Regions from separate parts of the Pantoea sp. E2023-21 genome, predicted to be linked through region 1. Evidence: predicted binding sites of a transcription regulator. Region 1 holds the regulator's gene; each other region holds the start of a gene.
The links. Region 1 encodes Fur, which represses iron uptake genes when iron is present. Its sites were predicted from a motif close to ATAATAATGAGAACNACTATCAA; they were not measured.
Positions count from the first base shown of each region.

Region 2: a site for Fur is predicted at 2,629-2,651, ahead of fes (enterochelin esterase). Genes of this name have one in related genera too.
Region 3: a site for Fur is predicted at 4,806-4,828, ahead of fepB (Fe2+-enterobactin ABC transporter substrate-binding protein). Genes of this name have one in related genera too.

Region 1 is NZ_CP195344.1:316,856-325,021, reverse strand. It holds gene ybfF (esterase) at 123-887, shown strand; gene ybfE (LexA regulated protein) at 1,055-1,330, shown strand; gene fldA (flavodoxin FldA) at 1,468-1,998, shown strand; gene fur (ferric iron uptake transcriptional regulator) at 2,353-2,802, shown strand; gene ACRQ84_RS01555 (hypothetical protein) at 2,863-3,258, opposite strand; gene glnS (glutamine--tRNA ligase) at 3,493-5,160, opposite strand; gene nagE (N-acetylglucosamine-specific PTS transporter subunit IIBC) at 5,313-7,340, opposite strand; gene nagB (glucosamine-6-phosphate deaminase) at 7,684-8,166, shown strand, end outside.
Region 2 is NZ_CP195344.1:3,773,272-3,781,437, forward strand. It holds gene ACRQ84_RS17620 (enterobactin synthase subunit F) at 1-1,364, opposite strand, end outside; gene fes (enterochelin esterase) at 1,349-2,578, opposite strand; gene ACRQ84_RS17630 (TonB-dependent siderophore receptor) at 2,838-5,108, shown strand; gene pmrB (two-component system sensor histidine kinase PmrB) at 5,115-6,176, opposite strand; gene pmrA (two-component system response regulator PmrA) at 6,173-6,835, opposite strand; gene dacB (serine-type D-Ala-D-Ala carboxypeptidase) at 6,835-8,166, opposite strand, start outside.
Region 3 is NZ_CP195345.1:71,941-80,106, reverse strand. It holds gene ACRQ84_RS19405 (amino acid adenylation domain-containing protein) at 1-2,473, shown strand, start outside; gene entS (enterobactin transporter EntS) at 2,574-3,836, shown strand; gene fepB (Fe2+-enterobactin ABC transporter substrate-binding protein) at 3,833-4,795, opposite strand; gene ACRQ84_RS19390 (ABC transporter substrate-binding protein) at 4,922-5,854, opposite strand; gene ACRQ84_RS19385 (ABC transporter permease) at 5,864-6,598, opposite strand; gene ACRQ84_RS19380 (ABC transporter ATP-binding protein) at 6,582-7,298, opposite strand; gene ACRQ84_RS19375 (HesA/MoeB/ThiF family protein) at 7,295-8,166, opposite strand, start outside.

The sequences.
Region 1 (8,166 bases):
GATAGCGTTGGCAACGTTTCCGGGCAAAAGTCGGAATATGCCCTAATGCCCACCGGCCTGACTGCTGGACAGGTGAATCCATGATAACCTAAGCCAAGGTCACAACCGTAAGAACTTTAGCCATGATTTTGAACGCCCGTCTGCAAACTGAACAATCTACCCCTGATGCCACGCCGATTCTGTTAATCCATGGTCTTTTTGGTAGCCTTGATAATCTTGGCGTGCTGGCGCGAGGTGTGCGCGATGCTCGTCCCACACTGCAGGTTGATGTGCGTAACCACGGCTTGTCCCCGCGAAGCGATGTGATGAACTATCACGCCATGGCACAGGACATTGTCGCAACGCTGGATGCACACAACATCGATCGCGCTGGCGTGATCGGCCACTCAATGGGTGGCAAAATCGCCATGGCGCTCAGCGCGATTGCGCCAGAACGCATTGAAAAAATGGTGATGATCGATATCGCGCCCGTTGATTATCAGACACGCCGCCATGACGAAATTTTTGCCGCTATTCGTGCCGTCACCGCTGCGGGCGTCACGCGTCGCAGTGAAGCCGCTGAAGTGATGCGTCAGCATATTGCTGAGGATGGCGTGATCCAGTTTATCCTTAAGTCTTTCGCTGAAGGCGAATGGCGCTTTAACGTGCCCGTGCTGTGGGATAACTACAGCACCCTATCCGGCTGGGAGGAAATTCCTGCGTGGTCGCATCCGGCACTGTTTATCCGCGGCGGCGATTCGCCTTATCTGGATAATCAGCATCGCGATGCCCTGCTGCGTCAGTTCCCGCAGGCGCATGCGCACGTGATCAACGGCGCCGGACATTGGGTGCATGCTGAGAAACCCGATGCGGTGTTACGCGCCGTTCGGCGTTTCTTTAACCTGTAAAAGCAAAAGCTTGCCGCTTGCGCTTTAGGATTGGCGTCAGGGAAGGCGCTGGAGTATGATGTCGCGCTAAAAATTTGCCACAGCGTGTTTTTCGCCGTGGTCGGGCCGATAATGTTTTAATCGCGCAGCGCCTTTCCGCCGTTCGCGCCCACTCAGTTTTACAAACCATGGCAAAAGAACAGACAGACCGCACTACGCTTGATCTCTTCGCAGACGAGCGGCGTCCTGGTCGCCCGAAAACTAGCCCGCTGACGCGTGATGAACAGTTACGCATCAACAAACGTAATCAGCTCAAGCGCGATAAAGTGCGTGGGCTGCGTCGTGTTGAGCTGAAGATGTCGAGCGAAGCGGTTGACGCGCTCAGCACGCTGGCCGATCAGCAAAATATCAGTCGCAGCGAATTGATTGAACAAATGCTGCTGGCACAGCTCAAACTGTCGTAACGCACGAAGACCGCACGCTGGAACACAAAGTCACGGCTTTACACGTTCCGCACTTTTTACCGGTCTGCTATTATTCGCATAACTGTGCAGTCAACTGACTTACATTCACAATCAGGATTTAAGAGGTTACCTAACCCATGGCAATCGTAGGCATTTTCTTCGGCAGCGATACCGGCAACACTGAAAATATTGCAAAGATGATCCAGAAACAACTGGGTAAAGATGTCGCCGAAGTGCATGACATTGCTAAGAGCACCAAAGAAGATCTCGAGGCTTTCGACATCCTGCTGCTGGGCATTCCAACCTGGTATTACGGCGAAGCGCAGTGTGACTGGGATGATTTCTTCCCGACGCTGGAAGAGATTGACTTCAATGGCAAGCTGGTAGCGTTGTTTGGTTGTGGCGATCAGGAAGATTACGCCGAGTACTTCTGTGATGCGATGGGCACCATCCGTGACATCATCGAGCCGAACGGTGCGGTGATCGTCGGTCACTGGCCAACTGAAGGCTATCATTTTGAAGCATCAAAAGGCCTGGCCGATGATAAAAACTTCCTTGGTCTGGCTATCGACGAAGATCGTCAGCCGGAATTGACCAACGAACGTGTTGAGAAGTGGGTTAAGCAGATCTTTGACGAGCTGCAGCTGAAAGAGATTATTGAAGCCTGATTCCCTGCTCTGCCCGATGTGGGCGTAATCTCACATCGGGTAACGGAATTTCCTATAAAAATAATAGCTACGGTTTTTTAACTTTTCCCCGCAAATCTGTAGAATACCCGCAATGGTCATCCGCTTATTCCTCTGGCAGTAGAATGAGGCTGAGTGAAATGGAATCCAAAACCCAAGCGTCATGAAGACGTTAGTGACATTATCCTTACAGCCTTTGGTGATTAAGGACGTTGCTTTGGTTTTCATTTCACTGCTTGAGTTCTATAATGAGACGCAAATGAGAATGCGCGTTGACCTAAACATTCAAGGCCCCTGCGCCGCAAGTGACTAGCAAAGTAACAGGACAATATCCGCATGACTGACAACAACTCCGCATTGAAGAAGGCTGGCCTGAAAGTCACGCTACCCAGACTGAAAATTCTGGAAGTGCTTCAGGGACCTGGCCCCGAGTCCCATCACGTCAGTGCGGAAGATTTGTACAAGCGCCTGATTGATATGGGCGAAGAGATTGGCCTGGCGACGGTGTATCGCGTTCTTAACCAGTTTGACGACGCGGGCATCGTAACCCGTCATAACTTTGAAGGCGGTAAATCTGTCTTCGAACTGACTCAGCAGCATCACCATGATCACTTGATTTGCCTGGATTGTGGCAAAGTTATCGAATTCAGCGATGAATCAATTGAAACGCGTCAGCGTGAAATTGCCACTCGCCATGGCATCAAACTCAGCAACCACAGCCTGTACCTCTACGGTCACTGTGCGCTGGGAGACTGCCGCGAAGACGACTCGCTCCACGATAAGTAATTGAGTGTGCTATGCAGTATAAAAAAACCGGCGCTTGAGCCGGTTTTTTTATACCTGAAATCAGGCAACGAAAGTTTCTTGCAGGTAACGCCAGCGAGGAATGGTGGTGCTGCAATCCAGTACCGCCAGTGAAATGCGGCTCTGATTGGTACCGTTCATCATCTGTAATTCACGATACTGAATCGTCACTTCCTCGCTTTGCTGCGAAATGATGGCGTGCTCACTGGTCGCAATGCGCATACCTTCACGCTGTCCCTGCAGCTGGCGAAAAAGCACTTCCATTTCGTTGAGATCCAATCTTTTGCCTTGCGGCGTCACCATTTTAAATTCGGGATGAAAGTACGACAAAAACAGGTCAATACTGTCGTCGCTACCTTCTGCCTGATTGAAAATACGTTCGATAAGCTGATGTAAAACGACCACGCTATGCTTAGCTTCCTGAGCGAGACTTGTCATTTTTTTTCCTTAGATAACCCGCGGAGCAACGTCTGAGAGCGCATAGCCTACCTGAAAAAAAGTTTTTCACACTGGCAAATGGGTTAATTATTCTAAAGTCAGAATAGTCGCAAATGAGGAATTATAGGCTTGATGAGGCGGGCAGCATAAAAGGTTGTAGCTTGCCAAATAGAGATAATAAAAAAGGGCGATTGCTCGCCCTTACATGATCATATCGCGTGATGTCAAAAACGCTTAATCGCCGATCTTTGCCCAGGTATCACGCAAGCCAACGGTGCGGTTAAACACCAGTTTGGATGGCTGTGAATACACACTATCAGCACAGAAATAACCTTCGCGTTCAAACTGGTACGCTGCCATTGGCTCGGCTACACGTAGACCTGGCTCAACGAAGCCTTGTTTAGTCTCCAGTGAGTTCGGGTTAATGGTGGTGAGGAAATCCTCAGCCGCGCCCGGATTTGGCACACTGAACAGACGATCATACAGGCGGAATTCCGCTGGCAACGCGTGAATAGCAGAAACCCAATGGATGACGCCTTTCACTTTACGGCCATCAGCTGGATCTTTGCTCAGAGTATCAACGTCGCAGGTACAGTAGATGCAGGTGATATTACCTTCATCGTCCTTCGCCACACGTTCGGCACGGATCACGTAGGCATTACGCAGACGCACTTCTTTACCCAGCACCAGACGTTTATATTGCTTGTTGGCTTCTTCACGGAAGTCAGCGCGATCGATCCACACTTCACGGCTGAATGGCACTTCACGCGTGCCCATCTCCGGTTTGTTCGGATGATTCGGCATGCTGATGATCTCTTCATGACCTGCAGGGAGGTTCTCGATTACGACCTTCAGCGGATCCATTACAGCCATGGCACGTGGCGCGTTTTCATTGAGATCGTCACGAATGCACGATTCTAATGACGCCATCTCCACGATATTGTCCTGCTTGGTTACGCCGATGCGGCGGCAGAACTCACGGATAGAAGCGGCGCTGTAACCACGACGACGCAGACCGGAAACGGTCAGCATGCGCGGATCGTCCCAGCCTTCTACAACCTTCTCGCTTACCAACTGAGTCAGTTTACGCTTCGACATCACGGCGTATTCCAGATTCAGGCGCGAGAACTCATACTGACGCGGATGCACTGGGATAGTGATGTTATCCAGCACCCAATCGTACAAGCGACGGTTATCCTGGAACTCCAGCGTGCAGAGAGAATGCGTAATGCCTTCAATCGCATCCGAAATGCAATGCGTGAAGTCGTACATCGGATAGATGCACCACTTGCTGCCGGTCTGATGGTGATCGGCAAACTTAATGCGGTACAGCACCGGATCGCGCATCACGATAAAGCTGGACGCCATATCGATTTTGGCACGCAGACAAGCTTTGCCCTCTTCGAAACCGCCATCGCGCATCTTCTGGAACAGCGCTAAGTTTTCTTCCACGCTGCGATCGCGATACGGGCTGTTTTTGCCCGGCGCCGTCAGGGAACCGCGATACTCACGAATTTCATCCGCCGACAGTTCATCAACGTATGCCAGACCTTTGTTAATCAGCTCAACCGCATAGTTGAACAATTGGTCGAAGTAGTCTGAGGAGTAACGAATGTTGCCGCTCCACTCAAAGCCCAGCCATTGCACGTCACGCTTAATGGATTCGACAAACTCCAGATCTTCTTTTACCGGATTAGTGTCATCGAAACGCAGATTGCACTCACCTTGGTAGTCTTGTGCGATACCAAAGTTCAGGCAGATAGATTTCGCATGGCCAATATGCAGATAACCATTGGGCTCAGGCGGGAAACGGGTATGCACACTGCTGTGCTTACCGCTCGCCAAATCTTCGTCGATGATCTGACGAATAAAGTTCGTTGGGCGGGCTTCAGCCTCACTCATCTCAAAATCCTCAAAAACTATAACGGGTGATTTGTACCACGAAGTAACGGAGTATGATCCACAAAGCGCAGGAGGGAAACAACCGTTTGTTGGTCGTTTTAAAACAAAAAAGGCAGGAATCGCTTCCTGCCTTCTGGCTCAATCACAAGGACTTAGCCTTTAACCTCGTACAGCGGGGTTTGGCCTGCAACCACTGAACCGGTTGCCAGTAAATTCAGACCGGCAAAATCATCGCTATTGCTGACGACAACCGGACTGATCATCGAGCGTGCGTTGGCGTTGAGGAAATCCAAATCCATTTCCAGGATTGGCTGACCTGCCGTTACCGTTGCGCCCTCTTCGACCAGACGCGTGAAGCCTTTGCCTTCCAGCGCAACCGTATCCAGTCCCATGTGCACGACAATCTCGACACCGTTTTCCGCTTCAAGGCAGAACGCATGGTTAGTATTGAAGATCTTCACCACGGTTCCGGCCGTTGGCGCGACCACGGTTTTGCCGGTTGGCTTGATAGCCAGACCATCGCCGACGGCCTTGCTGGCGAACGCTTCGTCAGGCACATTTTCTAGCGCAACAATTTCACCGGTTACTGGCGCGAGCAGCGTAGCAATTACCGCTTTTTCGCTGTTCATTACGGCCTGCGGTTTAACTGCTGGAGCGGGTGCAGCCGTTGACGCAGCGGCAGATGCCGCAACCGGACCTTTGCTCAGGACGGTTTTCATTGCCGTTGCAATGCTTTCCGCTTGGGTACCCACGATAACCTGCACGCTCTGCTTGTTCAGACGAATCACGCCTGAAGCACCCAGACGTTTAGCCACACCTTCATTGACCTGCGCGGAATCTTTGACGTTCAGACGCAGACGAGTAATACAGGCATCAATGTTGGTCAGGTTTTCCGAACCACCAACTGCCGCAATATAACGACGCGCCAGAGATTCAGTTTGGCTTTCGCCGTTGCCGCTATGATCAACATTTACGTCATAACCATCGGTTTCGTCACCGGCAGAGAGTTCACGGCCCGGCGTCATCAGGTTAAATTTCTGAATGGTGAAGCGGAACACTGCATAGTAGATAACGAAGAATACCAAGCCTTGTGGGATCAGCATCCACCAGTGCACCGCCAACGGGTTACGTGTTGACAGCACCATATCTACCAGACCCGCACTGAAGCCGAAACCGGCAATCCACTGCATGCTCGCCGCGATGAACACGGATAGACCCGTCAATGCCGCATGAATGACATACAGCACCGGTGCCACGAACATAAAGGAGAATTCCAGCGGCTCGGTGATACCCGTAAAGAAGGCTGCAAATGCCGCGGCCAGCATGATACCGCCAACTTTGGCGCGGTTTTCAGGACGCGCGCAGTGGTAAATTGCCAGTGCTGCCCCCGGAAGACCAAACATCATGATTGGGAAGAAGCCCGCCTGATAACGACCCGTAATGCCCGGAATTCCTGTACCTTCTGCGATAGACTGCGCGCCACCCAGGAATTTAGGAATATCGTTGATACCCGCAACGTCGAACCAGAATACTGAGTTCAACGCGTGATGCAGGCCAACCGGGATTAGCAGACGGTTAAAGAAGGCGTAGACGCCAGCACCGATTGACCCCATTTTCTGGATGTGCTCACCAAAGCTCACCAGTCCGCCAAAAATGAGCGGCCAGACATACATCAGCACGAAGGCCACGACGATCATCAGGAAGGAGACAAGGATAGGCACCAGACGGCGGCCGCTGAAGAACGACAGCGCTTTTGGTAGCTCAACATGGCTGAAGCGGTTATAAACCTCAGCCGAGAGAATACCAACAAGGATACCGACGAACTGGTTATTGATTTTACCGAAGGCGGCAGGAACTTGCTCCACCGGTATTTTCTGAATCATCGCTACCGCTGCCGGTGAACAGAGCGTGGTCACCACCAGGAAGCCGACAAAACCGGTTAACGCTGCTGCACCGTCTTTATCTTTAGACATACCGTATGCCACACCAATGGCAAACAGCACAGACATGTTGTCGATGATCGCCGAACCGGATTTGATCAGCAGTGCTGCCAGCGCATTGCCTGCGCCCCAGCTATCTGGATCAATCCAATATCCGACACCCATCAAGATTGCCGCTGCCGGCAGAGTCGCTACCGGCACCATAAGCGCGCGGCCGACCTTTTGCAGATATCCTAGAATACTCACCTTATTCTCCCCCTATGAGACTGGCGTTTTGCCGTGGCGCAGGTTGATTTTATTATCCCGTCGCCCGGTACCTTGATGACACTTTTCACCACGAGGCGCAGTGTAAAGATAAATTAATTCGCCTCGCAAATTAAAACCACTACAACTGTGACTTTAATCACCAAAATGGTGGTTTGATAACGCGAAATGCTAGCCAGCACCACAAACTTATTTTATGATGAAAAATATCGAGGCGCACTTTTCCCAGATGGTTACGCTTAAACGCATTACGCTTAAAGGCAGAAAACTGTCAGAGAAACGGCAACTCCACATTTCCAATCTTAATTGAGGTGAAGACATGAGACTGATCCCTTTGGCCACACCGACCCAAGTGGGTAAATGGGCTGCACGCCACATTGTTAACCGCATTAATGCGTTTAAGCCTAGCGCAGAACGTCCCTTCGTGCTCGGCCTGCCAACCGGTGGAACACCGCTGGAAGCCTACAAGCACCTAATCGATATGCACAAAGCGGGCCAGGTTAGTTTCAAGCACGTTGTTACCTTCAACATGGATGAATATGTTGGCCTGCCTAAAGAGCATCCTGAAAGCTATCACAGCTTCATGTACCGTAACTTTTTCGATCACGTTGATATTCAACAGCAAAATATCAATCTGCTGAATGGCAATGCCGAAGACATTGACGCAGAATGTCGCCAATACGAAGAGAAGATCCGTGCTTACGGCAAAATTAACCTGTTTATGGGCGGCGTGGGTAACGATGGTCACATCGCCTTCAACGAACCGGCCTCCTCGCTCTCCTCACGTACCCGCATCAAAACC
Region 2 (8,166 bases), 640 kb from region 1:
ATCGCGGCAATCTGCGCGTGCTCATCGGCAGTGAGCAGATCGAGTTCACTACACGGACGTTGCGGCTGTTCAGCCAGTTGATTCAGCAGCAGAGCAAAACGGCTGGCGTGACGCTGCAAAGTTTGTGCGCTGTAGCGTTCGGCATTGGCCAGCAGCTCCAGCGTCAATTCACCGTGCTCGCTGATATAAATGGCGATTTCGAGATCGCGCACCGGCCCGGATGCCAGTTGATGCGTGATGCCTTCTACCCCGGCGAAATCGAGCTGGTAATCAAACATCTTCAGGTTGATCACTGGACCGTAAAGCGGATCGGCATCACCAAGGCGGCCCAGATCGCGCTGTACCTGTTCGGCGTCATAGCGCTGATGACGGCGCATTTTTTTCACTTCGCCTGCCAGCTGTGCGGCAAGGGCGCTAAGCGGCTGCGTCGGATCGTAATGTACCGCCATCGGCAACACGTTGATCACCGGACCGGTGGCGCACAAGGCGGCTGAGCCGATGCGACGCATAAAGATAAAACCGGCGGCAAAGTCGTTTTGCCCGCTAAGACGCGCCAGCCACAGCGCCACCAGCGCGAAGGCGAGATCGGCGGCGCTGGCGTGCGGATGCTGCTGCACCAGCGTCTGGAAGGTGCTGCGCTCCAGCGTCACGCTGTGGCGCAGCAGATCGGTGCTGGCGTGCTGTCCGGCGAGCGGCAGCGGTGAGAGCGAAGCCGGTGAGGGCAGCGCCGCGCCTTTTTCGCGCCAGAACTGACTGTCACGCGCGAAAGAGGAGGATTCGCGGTAGCGCTGATACTCTTCCACGACGTCGCTAAACGGGATAAACGGCGTTGGCTCTGCCGCCTGCTGGCGTACCGCTGCGCTGTACAGGTTAGCGATGCGGCGCGTCAGTGCGGTAAAGCTGAAACCATCCACCACCAAATGGTGATAGCGCTGATACCAGAACCAGTGTTGATCGCCGAGGCGGAATAGGCGGTGATGCCATAGCTTTGCACCGCTCAGCACGCGCAGATCGCCGTTCATATCATCGCGCATCAGCGCGCGCGCGGTCGCTGGCGCATCGGCCTCACCCCGTAAATCGACAATCTGCGGCAGGCTAAAGGATTGTGGCTGCGGCCACTGTAACGCTTCGCCTTCTACCTCGCCAAAGGCCATGTTCAGCGTGTCGGCTTCCTGCATGCCCGCGACGATCGACTGAGCCAAAAGGGCGCTGTCAATATCACCGCGCAGTTCGACAAAGTGCGCCACCGCATAGGCGTTGTGGTGCGGTGACAGCTGATCGGCAATCCAGATGCCGGGCTGTGCCGCGACTAACGGCAAGGTTTGTTGGTCGGTCATAGGCTTATTCTTCAGGGATTCGGACATGAATGCTCCGGTTTGCTCCACAGCGCTTGTAGACCACTCAGCAGGCCGCCGCGCCAACAGAGCGCGTCATGGCCGCCTTCCACCGGCAGGTAATTCACCTGATAACCGGCGGCGTTAAGCTGCTGTTGCAGTTGTTGATTAGCTTGCAGAATCAAGCCTTCGCGTTTACCCGCTTCGAGCCAGAAACGCAGCGGTTGGCGCGGCGCAAGACCGTTATCCAGCGCCTGCAGTAGCCAGCCGTGCGGATTGCCGCGTTCCGGCCACCAGAAGGAGCCGGATAAGCTGAGCGCATTGCCAAAGGTTTCCGGCCAGTGCAGCGCCGCATACACCGAAGCCAAACCGCCAAAGCTTTGTCCGGCGACGATGGTGCGATCCGCCTGCTGGCGATAAGGCGTTGAGAGCGCAATCTGCGGTAACAGTTCTTGCTGGATAGCTTGCCAAAACTGTGGGTTGCACGGCAGCTCGCGGCTGCGGTGCTCGCGGTCGATGATGTCGATAAACACATACACCGCCGGTGGTAAGGTGCCAGCGTCGGTGAGCTGCTGTAGCGGCCCGGCAATCGGCATGCTGTGCGCCCAGAATTGCCCATCAAGTAGGATGGCCAGCGGTCGCTGTGCAGGATTAGCCTCGCCGGTGGTGTAAGTCCACACGGTGCGGCTGTTGCCCAATATTGCGCTATTCCATTGCTGCTGTTGCAGTTCAATGGCTGGCGCGGTGCCTTGATCTATCGCTTGCCACACCTGTTGATTGGGCGCGTGGGGCAGATGTAGCGGCGATACGCCCATGCCGCGGCCACCGGACCAGCCACGTAAGGTGTTCAGTGGATCGGCCTGCGCGGTAGGGAATTTGTCGCGCCACCACGTGCGCAGTGAGGACATGTCGGCTTCACCGGAGAAGTCAGTGGCCTGCTCATCGGGCATCAAACAGTAACTGCCGCGCCAGTTGGCGGGCAGCGCGGTCTGCCAATACCAGACGTTGGTGCCTGCCACGCGCATCAATGATTGCGGCGGGCGGCGCTGGTGGTGATCGGTAACGCCAGTAATGTTGATCCACACGCGCTGGGTCGACGATTGTGTTTCATCGCCTTGCGGGTCACGCCAGAAGAAGGTGACCTGACATTGGCCATCGTCTGCTAACTCAATGCGGGGAATGCCTTGGGATTGTTGCGCCTGCCACCAGGCTTCACTGCCGGTTACATCATTTCGCCAGGTCATAGGGCTGCCAGTCGGTGTTTACGCGGAGATTTACATAAGCTTGATGAATAATACTATTGATAATAATTTGCATTTGCAATAGGGTGGCTGCGCTCAAAAATGAGCACGCTCGTTCCGCCTGATGCTTACCGTTCGGTAAGGTTGCGCTACGGAGGGTTTGAAGGGTCTGGAACGAGGCGCGATAGGAACAGGGATCTTCTCACCGGCGCGCCAGTTAAGCCTGTTGCGGCTTTTTCTGGCCATCCAGGAACGCAAAAAAATGAAAAAGCATTCACGGTTATCTGTAGCCATTTTAATTGAACTGGGGCTCAGCGCCTCACTGCTCTCTGGCGGCGCCTGGGCAGCGGACACTTCTTCCAGCAAAACCTCAGCCAGTTCGACCGACGCTCAATCCATTGACGGCGGTACCTTGATGGTCACCGCGCAGCAGCAGAACCTGCAAGCGCCGGGCGTCTCCACCATCACCGCCGACGAAATCAAAAAACATCCGCCCGCGCGTGATGTGTCAGAAATTATCCGTACCATGCCGGGCGTTAACCTGACCGGTAACTCCACCAGCGGCCAGCGCGGCAATAATCGCCAGATCGACATTCGTGGCATGGGCCCGGAAAACACCTTGATCATGGTGGATGGTATGCCGATCACCAGCCGCAACTCAGTGCGTCTTGGCTGGCGTGGTGAGCGTGATACGCGCGGCGATACCAATTGGGTGCCGCCGGAGATGATCGATCACATTGACGTGATTCGCGGACCCGCAGCGGTGCGTTACGGCAACGGCGCGGCGGGCGGCGTGGTGAATATCATCACCAAAAAACAGACCGATCAGCAGTGGCACGGTTCATGGAACACCTATTACAACGTGCCGGAACACAAAGCGGAAGGCGCTACCAGACGCACCAACTTCAGTCTCGAAGGGCCGTTGGGCGATGATTTCAACTTCCGTTTGTACGGCGGTTTAGCCAAAACGCAGGCAGATGCTTACGACATTAACGAAGGGCATGCGGCAGCGCGCACCGGCACCTATGCGGGCAGTTATCCATCGGGGCGTGAAGGCTCGGTCAATAAAGACATCAATGCCTTGCTAAGCTGGGCGTTTGCGCCAATGCAAACGCTGGAACTGCAGGCTGGCTTCAGCCGTCAGGGCAATCTGTATGCGGGTGATACCCAGAACACCAACACCAGCGCGCTGGTGAAAAGTCTGTATGGCGATGAAACCAACCGCTTATATCGCCAGAACGTCTCATTGAAGTGGACCGGCGCATGGGATAACGGCGTCAGCACCAATACCTACGCGCGTTATGAGAAGACGCGTAACTCACGCATTAACGAAGGTTTAGCGGGCGGCACCGAAGGCATCTTCTCCAACAGCAATTTCAACACCATTCAGCTGGATGACGTGCTGCTGCACAGCGAAGTCAGTATTCCGTTTGAACTGTTATTTAATCAAACTGCGACTCTGGGTACCGAATGGAACCAGCAGCGCATGAAAGATGGATCGTCAACCGCGCAGGCGGCGAGCTACGGTTCGGTGCCAGGCATCGACAACACCGGCCGCAGCCCTTATTCGCAGGCGGAGATTTTCTCGCTATTTGCTGAAGACAATATGGAGCTGACCGATAGCACCATGCTGACGCCAAGCCTGCGTTTTGATCATCACTCGATTGTCGGCAATAACTGGAGCCCGTCTCTCAACCTGTCGCAAGGTTTGGGGGATGATTTCACGCTGAAGATGGGCATTGGCCGCGCGTATAAAGCGCCGAGCCTGTATCAAACCAACCCGAACTATCTGCTGTACAGTAACGGTCAAGGTTGCGCGGCCAGCACTGGCGCCTGTTATCTGCAGGGTAACAGCGATCTGAAAGCGGAAAACAGCATTAACAAAGAGATTGGGCTGGAGTGGAAACATCAGGGTTATCAGGCCGGTTTGACCTGGTTCCGCAACGATTACCGCAACAAGATTGAAGCCGGTTACGCGCCTGCGAGCAAAGCCTCTAATGGCACCACGGATATTTATCAATGGGAAAACGTACCGAAAGCAGTGGTTGAAGGACTGGAAGGCACCGTCAACGTGCCGTTCTCTGACAGCGTGACGTGGAACAACAACTTCACCTATATGCTGCAGAGCAAGAACAAAGAGACCGGCGATCGTTTATCGGTGATTCCTGAGTACACGCTGAATTCGACGCTGAGCTGGCAGGCTACGCAGGATCTTTCGCTGCAAACCACGTTGACCTGGTACGGCACGCAAACGCCGAAGAAGTATGATTACAAAGGCAATGCTTCGACCGGCAGCGCGATCGACAAAGTGAGTCCGTACTCAATTATCGGCATGAGCGGCACTTACGATATCAACAAGTACGCCAGCGTAACTTTAGGTATCGATAATCTTTTCGATAAACGTCACTATCGCGAAGGTAATGCACAAACCACCGGTAACGCCAACACCAACTCGTATCTGTATGGCGCGGGCGCCAACACTTACAACGAATCCGGGCGTACCTACTTTATGAGCCTGAATACCCACTTCTAACGGCATTTAGCCAATCAGTTGATGCGGTAAATAGCAGCGGGCAATCAGCCCGCTGCAATCTTCACGGTTCACCAACTCCAGCCTGCCGCGATGCATCTGTACGATGCGCAGCACAATATTCAAACCCAAACCGCTGCCGCCATAACGCTGATCGCGACGACGAAACGCCTGCGTCAACTCTTCGGCTGCGGTGGCTTCAATGCCCGGACCTTGATCCCACACTTCGATAATCACCTGCTGCTTGTCCTGCTGCATCTTTACCGCAACTTCGCTGCCTTCCGGGCTATAGCGCGAGGCGTTTTCCAGCAGATTGCGCAGCATCAGACGTAGCAACACCGCTTCACCTTGCTGCGGGACATCGTGGTTCTGCGGCCAGTGCAGTTTTTGCTGACGCTGGAGATACATCTCCGCCATTTCTGGCTCCAGCGGCTGCATGATGTCTTTCTGCCACAGCAACTGCTGATAGTGACCGCCCGCCAGCGCTTGCCCCGCGCGCGACAGCATCAGCAACTGTTCAACGGTGTGCATCAGCTGATCGATGCGTTCAATCAGCATTTCGCTCTGCGGCACGTTTTGCTGATGCAGCAGCTCAAGATGCAGGCGCAATCCGGCCAGCGGCGTGCGCAGCTCGTGCGCCGCGTCGGCGGTGAATAATCGCTCCTGTTGCAGCGTGTGATCGAGGCGTGAAAACAGATGGTTGATCGAGGTCGTCACCGCTACGATCTCATCCATCTCGGAGTAGATCGGCAACGGCGTCAGGTTATCCGCTGAACGGTGCGCCAGGCTGTCTTGCAGGGATTTCAGTGGACGGATAATCCAGTTAATCGCCCAAAACGACAGCAGTAAGGTGAGGGCGACCATCACTAACGACGGTAGCAGCAACGAGGCAATCGCTTCGCGAATCTCATTCTCGACACGATCGTTACGCGCCTGGGCGGAGAGCGTTTCGTTGACTAAAAAACTGATCTGCTCGCGGCTTTCGTGCCACAGCCAGATGGCGCTCATCACCTGACAGGTGAGGAGAATCAGCGCCAGCATGATCAGTAACCGCTGACGCATGCTGTTCATTCGCGGATTTCCAGGCGGTAACCAACGCCGCGCACGGTTTTGATGCGATCTTTCCCGAGCTTGCGGCGTAAATTGTGGATGTGAACTTCGAGGGTGTTGGAACCGGGATCGTCATTCCAGCTATAAAGATCCTGCTGCAGCGTTTCACGGTGCACGTTTTGTCCCACGCGCATTAACAAGCGGGTGAGAAGCGCGAACTCTTTCGGCGTAATCTCCAGTGGAATGCTTTCCAGCAGCACCTGCTGTGAACTGAGATTAAGCGTCAGATCGCCCTGTTGCAGCAGGTTATCGCTGTGGCCTTGATAGCGGCGGATCAGCGCCCGTACACGCGCCTGCAGCTCAACCAGCGCAAACGGCTTGACCAGATAATCATCGGCCCCAGCATCCAGACCATCGACGCGATCCTCCAGCGCATCGCGCGCCGTGAGGATCAACACCGGCACCGCAATGCCGTCGCGCCGCCATTGTCGCAGCAATGAAGCGCCATCGCGATCCGGCAAGCCGAGATCGAGCACGATCAAGCTGTACTGACCGCTACGCAGCAACGCATTGCTCTCCGCGGCAGTGCTGGCGCAGTCAATAGCGTAACCTTGCGAACTGAGCGCCTGCGCAAGGCCGGATTGCAACAGCGTATCATCTTCAACAATGAGCAGTTTCATCAGTTGTTCTTGTTGATATCCGTATAGAGGCGGCTCTCAAAACGTACCAGCGGAATACGGCGCGTTTTCTGATCTTCCGGCGGCACAGCATAGCCGGACAGGAACTGGACAAAGGCTACGCGCGCACCGCTGGAAGTGGTGATGAATCCTGCCAGATTATAGACGCCCTGCAGCGAACCGGTTTTCGCCGACACTTTGCCATCCAGTCCCGCTTCATGCAGTCCGCCACGATATTGCAGTGTGCCGTCATAACCGGCCAGCGGCAGCATCGAAATGTAATTTAGCGTCGAATCATTTTTCGCAATGTATTGCAGCACCTGCATCATGGTATCTGGCGCGATCAGGTCATGACGCGAAAGCCCAGAGCCATCAACCTGAATGCTGTTACCGAGATCGACGCCGGCTTTCTCACGCAGGATGCGACGTACCGCATCCGAACCGGCGCGGAAGGTGCCCGGCACATTGAAGTAGTGATGGCCAATAGTGCGGAACACGGTATCGGCAATCATGTTGTCCGATTTCTTCAACATGGTGTGCAGCAGCGTATGCAGCGGCGCAGATTGTGTTGAAGCCAATACGGTACCCGGCGATGTGACTTGCGCCTGGCGGACCAGATGACCGCTGTAATCAATATCGGCGGCGCGCAGCTCGGCCTTTAGAATCTCACCGGCCCACGCAGCACCATCCTGTACGGCAAACGCCAGCGGCAGCGGTTCGGAACGCTGGCGCATACAGCCGGTTAAGGTGTAGCGATTGAGCTCGCCTGGCACCACATCCAGTTCGCAATATTGCCCGTCACCGCTGTTACGACCGATGGTGCGCACCTGGCTGAACATGTGGGCGGGATAATACGACGCGATGCGCACGAAGGCATTTTCGCCCGGCGTGTTGGCGCTATACAGCGAAACAGAGAAGCAGTTTTTATCAACAATCGCCGCAGCAGGTGGCGCACTGAAGCACTGCGTCAGGTCATTCCACGGCCAGCCGGGGGCCATATCGTGGCTGGCGAATACCGAGGTGTCGATCACCAGATTGCCTTTGATATGGGTGATGCCCTGCTTTTTCAGCGCCGCGACCATATTGCGTAGATCCTGACGGCTCAACGTTGGATCGCCGCCAAAGCGCGCCACCAAATCGCCATTCAAGGTGCCATCGTTAACTGCACCCTTGGTCTCCATGGTGGTCTGGAAACGGAAATCGGGCCCGAGCTCTAACAAGGCCGCCAGCGCTGTCACCACTTTCATGGTGCTGGCCGGTAACGCCATCTGCTTGCCGTGATAATCGATTATCGGGGTGGATGCGCCCACTTTTTGTACCATCAGCGCCAGGTT
Region 3 (8,166 bases), on a different replicon from region 1:
CGCGCTGATGGATAGCGAGCATCGTCTGAGTTACGGCGAAATGCAGCGTCAAGCCACGCTGCTGGCGGATCGTTTGATTGAAGCGGGCGTGATGCCGGGCGATATCGTTGCCGTGGCACTGCCGCGCTCGGTGCGTCTCAGCATCGCGCTCAGCGCCATCCTGCAGGCGGGCGCGGCGTATTTGCCGCTGGATATCGGTTATCCGGATGAGCGTCTGGCATATATGGTGGAAGACGCGCGACCGTGGGTGCTCATCACCGAATCCTCACTGGAAACCCGCTTTGCCCCCTTCGGCACGCTGATGATGTTTGATGCCTTAGCAGGTGAACATATTCAGTCGCGCCACAGCTTGCCGAAAGCGGATGCAAACCGCCCAGCTTACGTGCTCTACACCTCGGGATCGACCGGCAAACCAAAAGGCGTGGTGGTGAATCAACACGCCATCGTCAACCGCCTGCGCTGGATGCAGGCCAGCTACCCGCTGCGCGCCGACGACGTGGTGTTGCAGAAGACGCCATGCAGCTTCGATGTCTCGGTATGGGAGTTCTTCTGGCCGCTGATGGCCGGTGCGCAGCTGATGATGGCCCCACCGGAGGCGCATCGCGATCCGCAGGCGCTGTGGCAGCTGATTGACGACTACCGCGTCACGACCCTGCACTTCGTGCCATCCATGCTGGCGGCTTTTGTCGGTCATCTATCCGCGCAAACCGAGCGGGCTTGCCCAACGTTGCGCCGCGTGTTCTGCAGCGGTGAAGCGCTGGCGTGCGACCTGGCGCGCAGCTATCAGGATGTGATCGCCGCGCCGCTGCACAACCTCTACGGCCCCACCGAAGCCGCCGTCGATGTCACCTGGCAACCGGCCAGCGGCAGCGCGCTGGAAGGCCTCAACGGGCTGGGCGTGCCGATTGGTCGTCCGGTGTGGAACACCCAGTTGCACATCCTCGATAGTCTGCTGCGACCGGTGCCGGTTGGCGTGCCGGGCGATCTCTATCTCAGCGGCGTGCAGTTGGCCGATGGCTATTTGCATCGCGCTGACCTCACTGCGCAGCGCTTTGTCGCCGCGCCGTTTGCCGAAGGCGAGCGCATGTATCGCACCGGCGATATCGCCAGCTGGCGCGCTGACGGTGCGGTGGAGTATCTCGGCCGCAGCGACGACCAACTGAAGATGCGCGGGCAGCGTATTGAGCCCGGCGAGATCGAACAGGCTTTAGTGGCGCTACCGGGCGTTGCACAGGCGGTGGTGGCGGCTCGCACCTTGACGCAGCAGTCAACGCCGGGCGTCGATAACCGTCAGCTGCTGGGCTGGCTGGTGGCCAAAGCAGGTGTCACGCTGGATATCGAAACGGTGAAGCAGCAGCTGAGCGAACGTCTGCCGGCACATATGCAGCCGGTTAGCTATCTGCTGCTCGATGATCTGCCGCTCAGCGCCAACGGGAAACTGGATCGCAAAGCGCTGCCGATGCCGCAGCTCAGTGCGCGCAGCGGCCGCCTGCCGGACAGCGCCAACGAACGTTTGCTGGCGGATCTGTTCCAGCAGTTGCTCGGTTGCGACAGCGTATTTGCCGATGACGATTTCTTCGCGCTCGGTGGTCATTCGCTGCTGGCGATGCGTCTGGCAGCGGAACTGCGTCGGCGTAAAGTGCCGCCGCTCAGCGTTGGCCAGATCATTGCCGCGCGCAGCGTGGAGAAACTGGCGGCGCTGCTTGACGGCGGTGCGAACAATGAAAGCGGTGGCAACGGCGAACTGCTGCCGCTGCGCGCCGGTCACGGCCCAACACTGTTCTGTATCCATCCGGCATCCGGTTTCGCCTGGCAGTACAGCGCCCTGCTGCACTATCTCGACGGCGATTTCCCGATTGTCGGCCTGCAATCGCCGCGTCCCAACGGCGTGATTGCCGCGTGTCATAGCGTTGAGGCGATGTGTGACCACCATCTGCAGGCGATTCGCCAGCAGCAGCCGAGCGGTCCTTATTTCCTGCTGGGCTATTCACTCGGCGGCACGCTGGCACACGGGATTGCGGCACGTTTGCAGGCGCAGGGTGAAACGGTGGCATTTCTTGGCCTGCTGGATACCTATCCGGCAGAAGGTCAGGATTGGCGCACGCCAGATGCCGACGAGGCGGAACAGGAAGTGGCGCGCGAGCAGGCCGAATTTATGGCCGCCACTGAAGATGAGCGCGATCCGCTGCTGCGTGAAGAGAAGGCGGTGATGTTTAGCACCATCGTCGCCAACTACAAAGACGCCGTCGCGCGCCTCGCCGAAGCACGTACCCCGCGTTATGCCGGCAAAGCCACACTGTTCATGGCCGAGAGAACGCTGCCGCAGGGTATGGATGTGCGCGCCAGTTGGGCACCGTTTGTTGATGAATTAACGATTTTCCCGCTGGACTGTGAACACGCCGATATTCTCTCGGCCGATTCGCTGAAGGTGCTGGGTCCGTTGATCAATCGTTTGTTTACCGAGATCAAATAAAGCACTCATCGTAGCGGCGCAATTCATTGCGCGCCGTTAAAACCGCGCGATAAATCGCGCCGCTACGGGTGATGCAAAGATGATTCACTGTTGGAGACTTATGGCTAAGCCCTCGATATTTTTAGATTTTAGTTTGCTGAAAAACAACGCGTCGTTCCGCGCGATATTCTGTGCGCGCATGCTATCGGTGTTCGCCCTTGGCATGTTGGCGGTTGGCGTGCCGGTGCAGATTCAGGCGATGACCGGATCCACGCTGCAAGTCGGCGTGGCGGTAATGCTCGACGGCATCGGCATGTTCATCGGACTGCTGCTCGGCGGTGTGCTGGCCGATCGCTACGATCGCCGCACGTTGATCCTGTTCGCGCGCGGCACCTGCGGCATCGGCTTTGTGTTGCTCAGCCTCAACGCCTTTAGCCCGGCGCCTTCGTTGCTGGCGCTCTACTTCCTCGCCTTCTGGGATGGCTTCTTTGGCGCACTCGGTATGACCGCGCTGATGGCAGTGATCCCGCTGATTGTCGGACGTGAGCATCTGGCAGAAGCCGGTGCGCTCAGCATGCTAACGGTGCGCCTCGGCGCGATTTTATCCCCCGCGCTCGGCGGCATGATCATCGTTGCTGCGGGTGTCGGTTGGGCATTTGCGGTCGCCGCTATCGGCACGCTGGCTACGCTGATTCCGCTGGTGCGCTTACCGGCGATGAAACCCGACCAGCAGGAACCCGAGCATCCGCTGCGCGCGCTGGCGAGCGGCATTCAGTTTGTCTGCCAGCATAAAGTGGTCGGTGCGGTGGTGCTGGTCGGTTTGCTACTCAGCATGGTCGGCGCGGTGCGTATTCTGTTCCCGGCGCTGGCGTTAACGTTTCACGCCGATGCATCCGCATTGGGATTGATGTACTCGGCGGTACCGCTGGGGGCAATGATCGGTGCCTTTACCAGCGGATGGGTGCGGCAGTTAGCGCGTCCCGGATTGGTGCTGATTGGCTGTGCGCTGCTGGCGTTTACCTGCATCGCCTCACTTGGCCTTTACAACCATCTGCTGCCCGCGCTGCTGGCGCTGGTGTGTTACGGCTATAGCAACGCCATTGCCTCGCTGCTGCAGTTTATGCTGACGCAGCATCACACGCCGGATGCGCTGCTGGGACGCGTCAACAGTCTTGGCAACGCACAGGATGTGACCGGCGATTCGGTTGGTGCATTGGGATTAGGAGCGCTGGCACGGGCGCTGGCACCGCTGAGCAGCGTGCTGTGGTTTGGTGGATTGGCAGCAGGATTATTGCTGCTGCTGTCGCTGGCGGCGCGCGGCCTGCGCACGGCGCGTCTCAGTGAACAACCTGACGCGCCGCAGCCCGCCACCGCAGAGGCTTAACGAGTAAACTGCCGCTCGATGCTGCTCAGCATGTTGCTGGCGCTGTAGTAATCGAGGCGAAAGGTGTCATTACCTACGGCAAAGATGTGGTGCTGCTGCACCGCAGGCAGATGGGCGAGGAACGGATTCTTCGCCACTTGCGGCACGGTTTTTTCATCGGCGGCAAACAACAAGAGTGTGTTGCCGGTGATGCCATCGGCCATGTTTTCCCCATTCAGCTGAATAATGTCATTGCGTTTACCCATGCTGGTGCTGCCTTGAAAACTGGCGGGCGGCGCGGCCAGCGTGAAGCCCAAATCCTGCAACAACGCGCCCTGCGCTGATGCTGGCGTCCACAAATTCATTCCGCGTCCATCTTCGTAATAGACCAGCGCAGAGGTCGGCTGCGGCGGCAGCGTGATGGTATGACGCACCGCTGCCACCCGTTGGTCGAACGCTGCAATCACCTTTTGGGCATCGGCTTCATGGCCGGTAATCTCACCCAGTTGCAAGGCCAATGCCTGCCAGCGCTTATCGCCGTAGTCGATCACTAACACCGGTGCGATGGTTTGCAGTTGATCGTAAAGACGCAGCGCCGAATCCCCGCCGGTGGCGGCCATCACGATCAAATCTGGCGCTTCAGCGGCAATCGCTTCAGCGTTCGGCTGCGATATATAGAGCGATTTCACCTGACGCGCTTTGGCCACCGCGCTCCATTGGGTGAAAAAGCCCTGCGCATCCGACACGCTGCTGCTGCGACTGGTGGCGCCGGAAGCGACCAGCGGCGCGTTAATCGCCAGCAAGGTGCCACTCAAGGTGACGCTGGTGGAGACAATGCGCTGCGGCGGCTGTTGCAGCGTGAAAGGGCCTTTCGGTGTGGCGAGGGTGCGCGGCCAGCTAGCGTTGGCTTGTGTCGTAGTGCAGATGAAAAATAGGGTAAGCAGCAGAGTAAACGCGGGGAAACGCATCAGGTTATCCATGACTTGATTATTGAGAATAAATATCATTATCAAAAATAAGTGTGGGTGCAAGGGATATTAGCAGGTCGCCATGAATGACGACCCTACGAATGTGTAGGGTGCGCATTCATGCGCACCGGGAGGAGATTACTGAAGGGAATAACGCCCCAGCGGCGCCACAGTTTTAATCACGCCATTGGCTTTCATATATTCGCCAAACGCCTGGTAGCGCGCCTTATCAAACTCCGCGCTGTGCGCGGCGAAGTACGGCAGCGTCGCCTGCCACGCCTGGTGATTGAGCGGCGTGTTCAGCTCGGGATAGTGCTTGATAAACGCCTGCCACGCGTCCTGCGGATGCGCACGCAGCCACACCACACCAGCATCCAGTCCACGTAAAAACGCGGGAATACGCTTATCCTGTGCAGCGGTTTTTTGGTTCGCCAGAATGATCAGCTCGTCATAGGCGGGCACGCCGTAATCTTCCGGCTTGAATACCGTTGGCGTAGCACCTTTGTCTTTCAGATCCAGCAGCTCATAGTTGCGGAATATCGTCATCGCGCCATCAATCTTGTGCGTCAGCAACGCAGAGGTGCCATCCATATTCAGGTTGATGAACTTCACCGAGTCAGCATCGACGCCCTGCGATTTCAGCATATTGCGGATCGCCACATCTTCGGTGCCCGGCACCGCATAGCCGATGGTTTTGCCGGCGAAATCCTTGAGGGTGTGGATATCGCTCGACACGGTGGTCAGCGTATTCAGCGGCTGATTGATCAACGTCCCGACACGAATCACCGGCACCTCTTTTTCCACCAGCGTATAGAGCTGCGGCTGGTAGCTTATGGCGAGGTCGACTTTGCCCGCCGCCAGTAGCAGCGGAACGGAAGCTGAATCGGCGGGCGCGATCATCTCCACATCCAGCCCCTCTTTCTTAAACGCGCCGCTGTATTGAGCAGCGAAAATCGCCGCGTGGTTCGGGTTAATAAACCAGTCGAGCAGCAGGCGAACTTTCTCCGCAGCCTGGACGTTAGCGGTCGCCAGCAGCAGCAACGCGGTCAATGCGATTCGTAGAGTGTTCAAGGTGTGTCCTTATGTGGTTTGCCAGAGGATTTTCTTGCGAATCAGCGCCACGCTGCCCGAAAGCAGCAGCGCCAGAATCAGTAACAGCAGCAGCGCCGCGAAGCTGGTGGCGGTTTCCAGCCGCGCGTTGGATTGCATCATCAGGTAGCCGAGTCCTTCGCTGGCGCCGACCCATTCGCCAATCACCACCCCAATGGGTGCCAGCACCACCGCCATCTGCAGGCCGGAGAAAAATTGCGGTAACGCGGCGGGCCAGCGCACGCGCCAGAAGATACGAAAGCGCGAGTGCGTGGTGGTTTGCGCCAGCTCCAGCCAGCCGCCCGGCGTGCGGCACAGTCCATCGAACAGCGATAAGCACAGCGGGAAAAAGAGAATTAATGCGGCTACCACCACTTTTGATGCGATGCCAAAGCCGAGCCACAGCACCAGCAGTGGTGCCAGGGCAAACACCGGAATCGCCTGGCTGGCGGTGACCAGCGGAAACAGCACGCGGCGCAGCAGCGGGCTGGCCGCCATCAGCACCGCCAGCGTGACGCCTGCGCCGACCCCCAGCAGCAGCGCCAGCACAATTTCCGCCAGCGTATAGAGCGTGTGATGCCACAGCAGTTGGCGATGCAGCCACAGCGCTTCGAGCACCGCCTGTGGCGCGGGCAGCAGGAAAGTGGGTACGCCGCTGTGACGTGCCAGCAACCAACCACCTAGCAGCACCACGATCAGATAGATCGCGCTAAACAGTGTTTTCATGTGTATTCAATCGTGTGAAGAGTTGAGCCTGCGCCTGCAGCACCGCGGGATGGTCAAACGGACGCGGCACATCACCGGTGGGAACCGGCCAGCTTTCGATGTTCAGCGGCTGGCCTTGCAGCAGCAGAATATCATCGGCCATGCGGCACGCTTCCAGCGGATCGTGGGTGACCAGCAGCACGGTTTTGCCGCGCAGTAAATTGGCGGTCAGGGTTTGCAAACTGAGTTTGGTCATCACATCCAGCGTGGCGAAGGGTTCATCCATCAGCACCACTTCGCGCTGCGCATAGAGCGTGCGTGCCAGCGCTACGCGTTGCCGCATGCCGCCGGAGAGTTGATGCGGCGGCGCATGCGCCACGTCGCTGAGTTTCACCTGCTCCAGCAACGCCAGCGCACGCGCGCAATCCGGCTTTTCGCCGCTCAGCCTTGCCGACAGCATCACGTTGTCCAGCACCGTTAGCCACGGATAAAGCAGATCCTGCTGGCCCATCCACGCCACATTGCCGGTGAAGCCCTGCACCGCGCCCTGCTGCGGCTTGAGTAAACCGGCGACCAGCCGCAGTAGCGTACTTTTGCCGATGCCGCTGCGTCCCAGCATGACGGTGGTCTTGCCGCCGCGCAGTTGCAGATTCAGCTGCTGGCACAGCGGCTTATCGCCCCAGCTAAAGCTGACATCGTTGAAAAGAATGTCCTGATTCATGGGCGATTGGCCGCCAGAATCGCAAGCTGGTGAAATCCGCGCTGCGCCAGCGTGGTCGCGGCCTGCGCGGCGCGAATGCCGCTGGCGCACACCAGTACGATGCGCTGCTGCGTGGGCGGCCGCCACGCCGCGATCTCCTGCGGCAAAATGCGCTCAACACGCTCTGCCACGCTGATCGGTGCTTCTTCACAGCTGCGCAGTTCGACAATGCAGTCGTCGGCGGCCAGCAGTGGCAGATCGATAAACGGCACCGTATGTTCCGGCTCTTCCGCGCCATCAAAGCGGAACTGGCGGAAGTGCCAGTTCACGAAGTCGCAATTCACCAGACAACCGAGCGGCGATGGCGGCAACTGCAGCAGCACGCTGAGCGCCATCTGCGCCTGCATCGCGCCGAGCGTCGCGACTGCCGGGCCCATCACCCCCGCGGTATTACAGTTCGCAGCCGATGATGGCAAGCGCGGGAACACCGCGCGATAGCTCGGCGATCCGCCACAGAATCCGCCGACGTAACCTTGCCGACCCAGCACCGAGGCGCTGATCAGCGGAATGCCTGCCAGCAGGCAAGCATCGGAAAGTTGGTAAGTCACGGCAAAATTATCTGCCGCGTCGATCACCAGATCGCATCCCACCAGTGCCTGCTGCACATTGCTGGCGCTTAGCGACTGCTGCAGCGCCTCGACCTGCACTTCTGGATTGCGCTGCTGCAAAGCCTGCTGCGCCCGCAGCACTTTGGGCTGGTCGATATCCTGCAGAGTAAAGAGTGTTTGCCGATGCAGGTTATGCAGCGCCACGATATCGTCGTCATACAGACGAATATGACCGACACCCGCGCCCACCAGCTGCGGCAACAGCGTGGCGCTTAATCCAC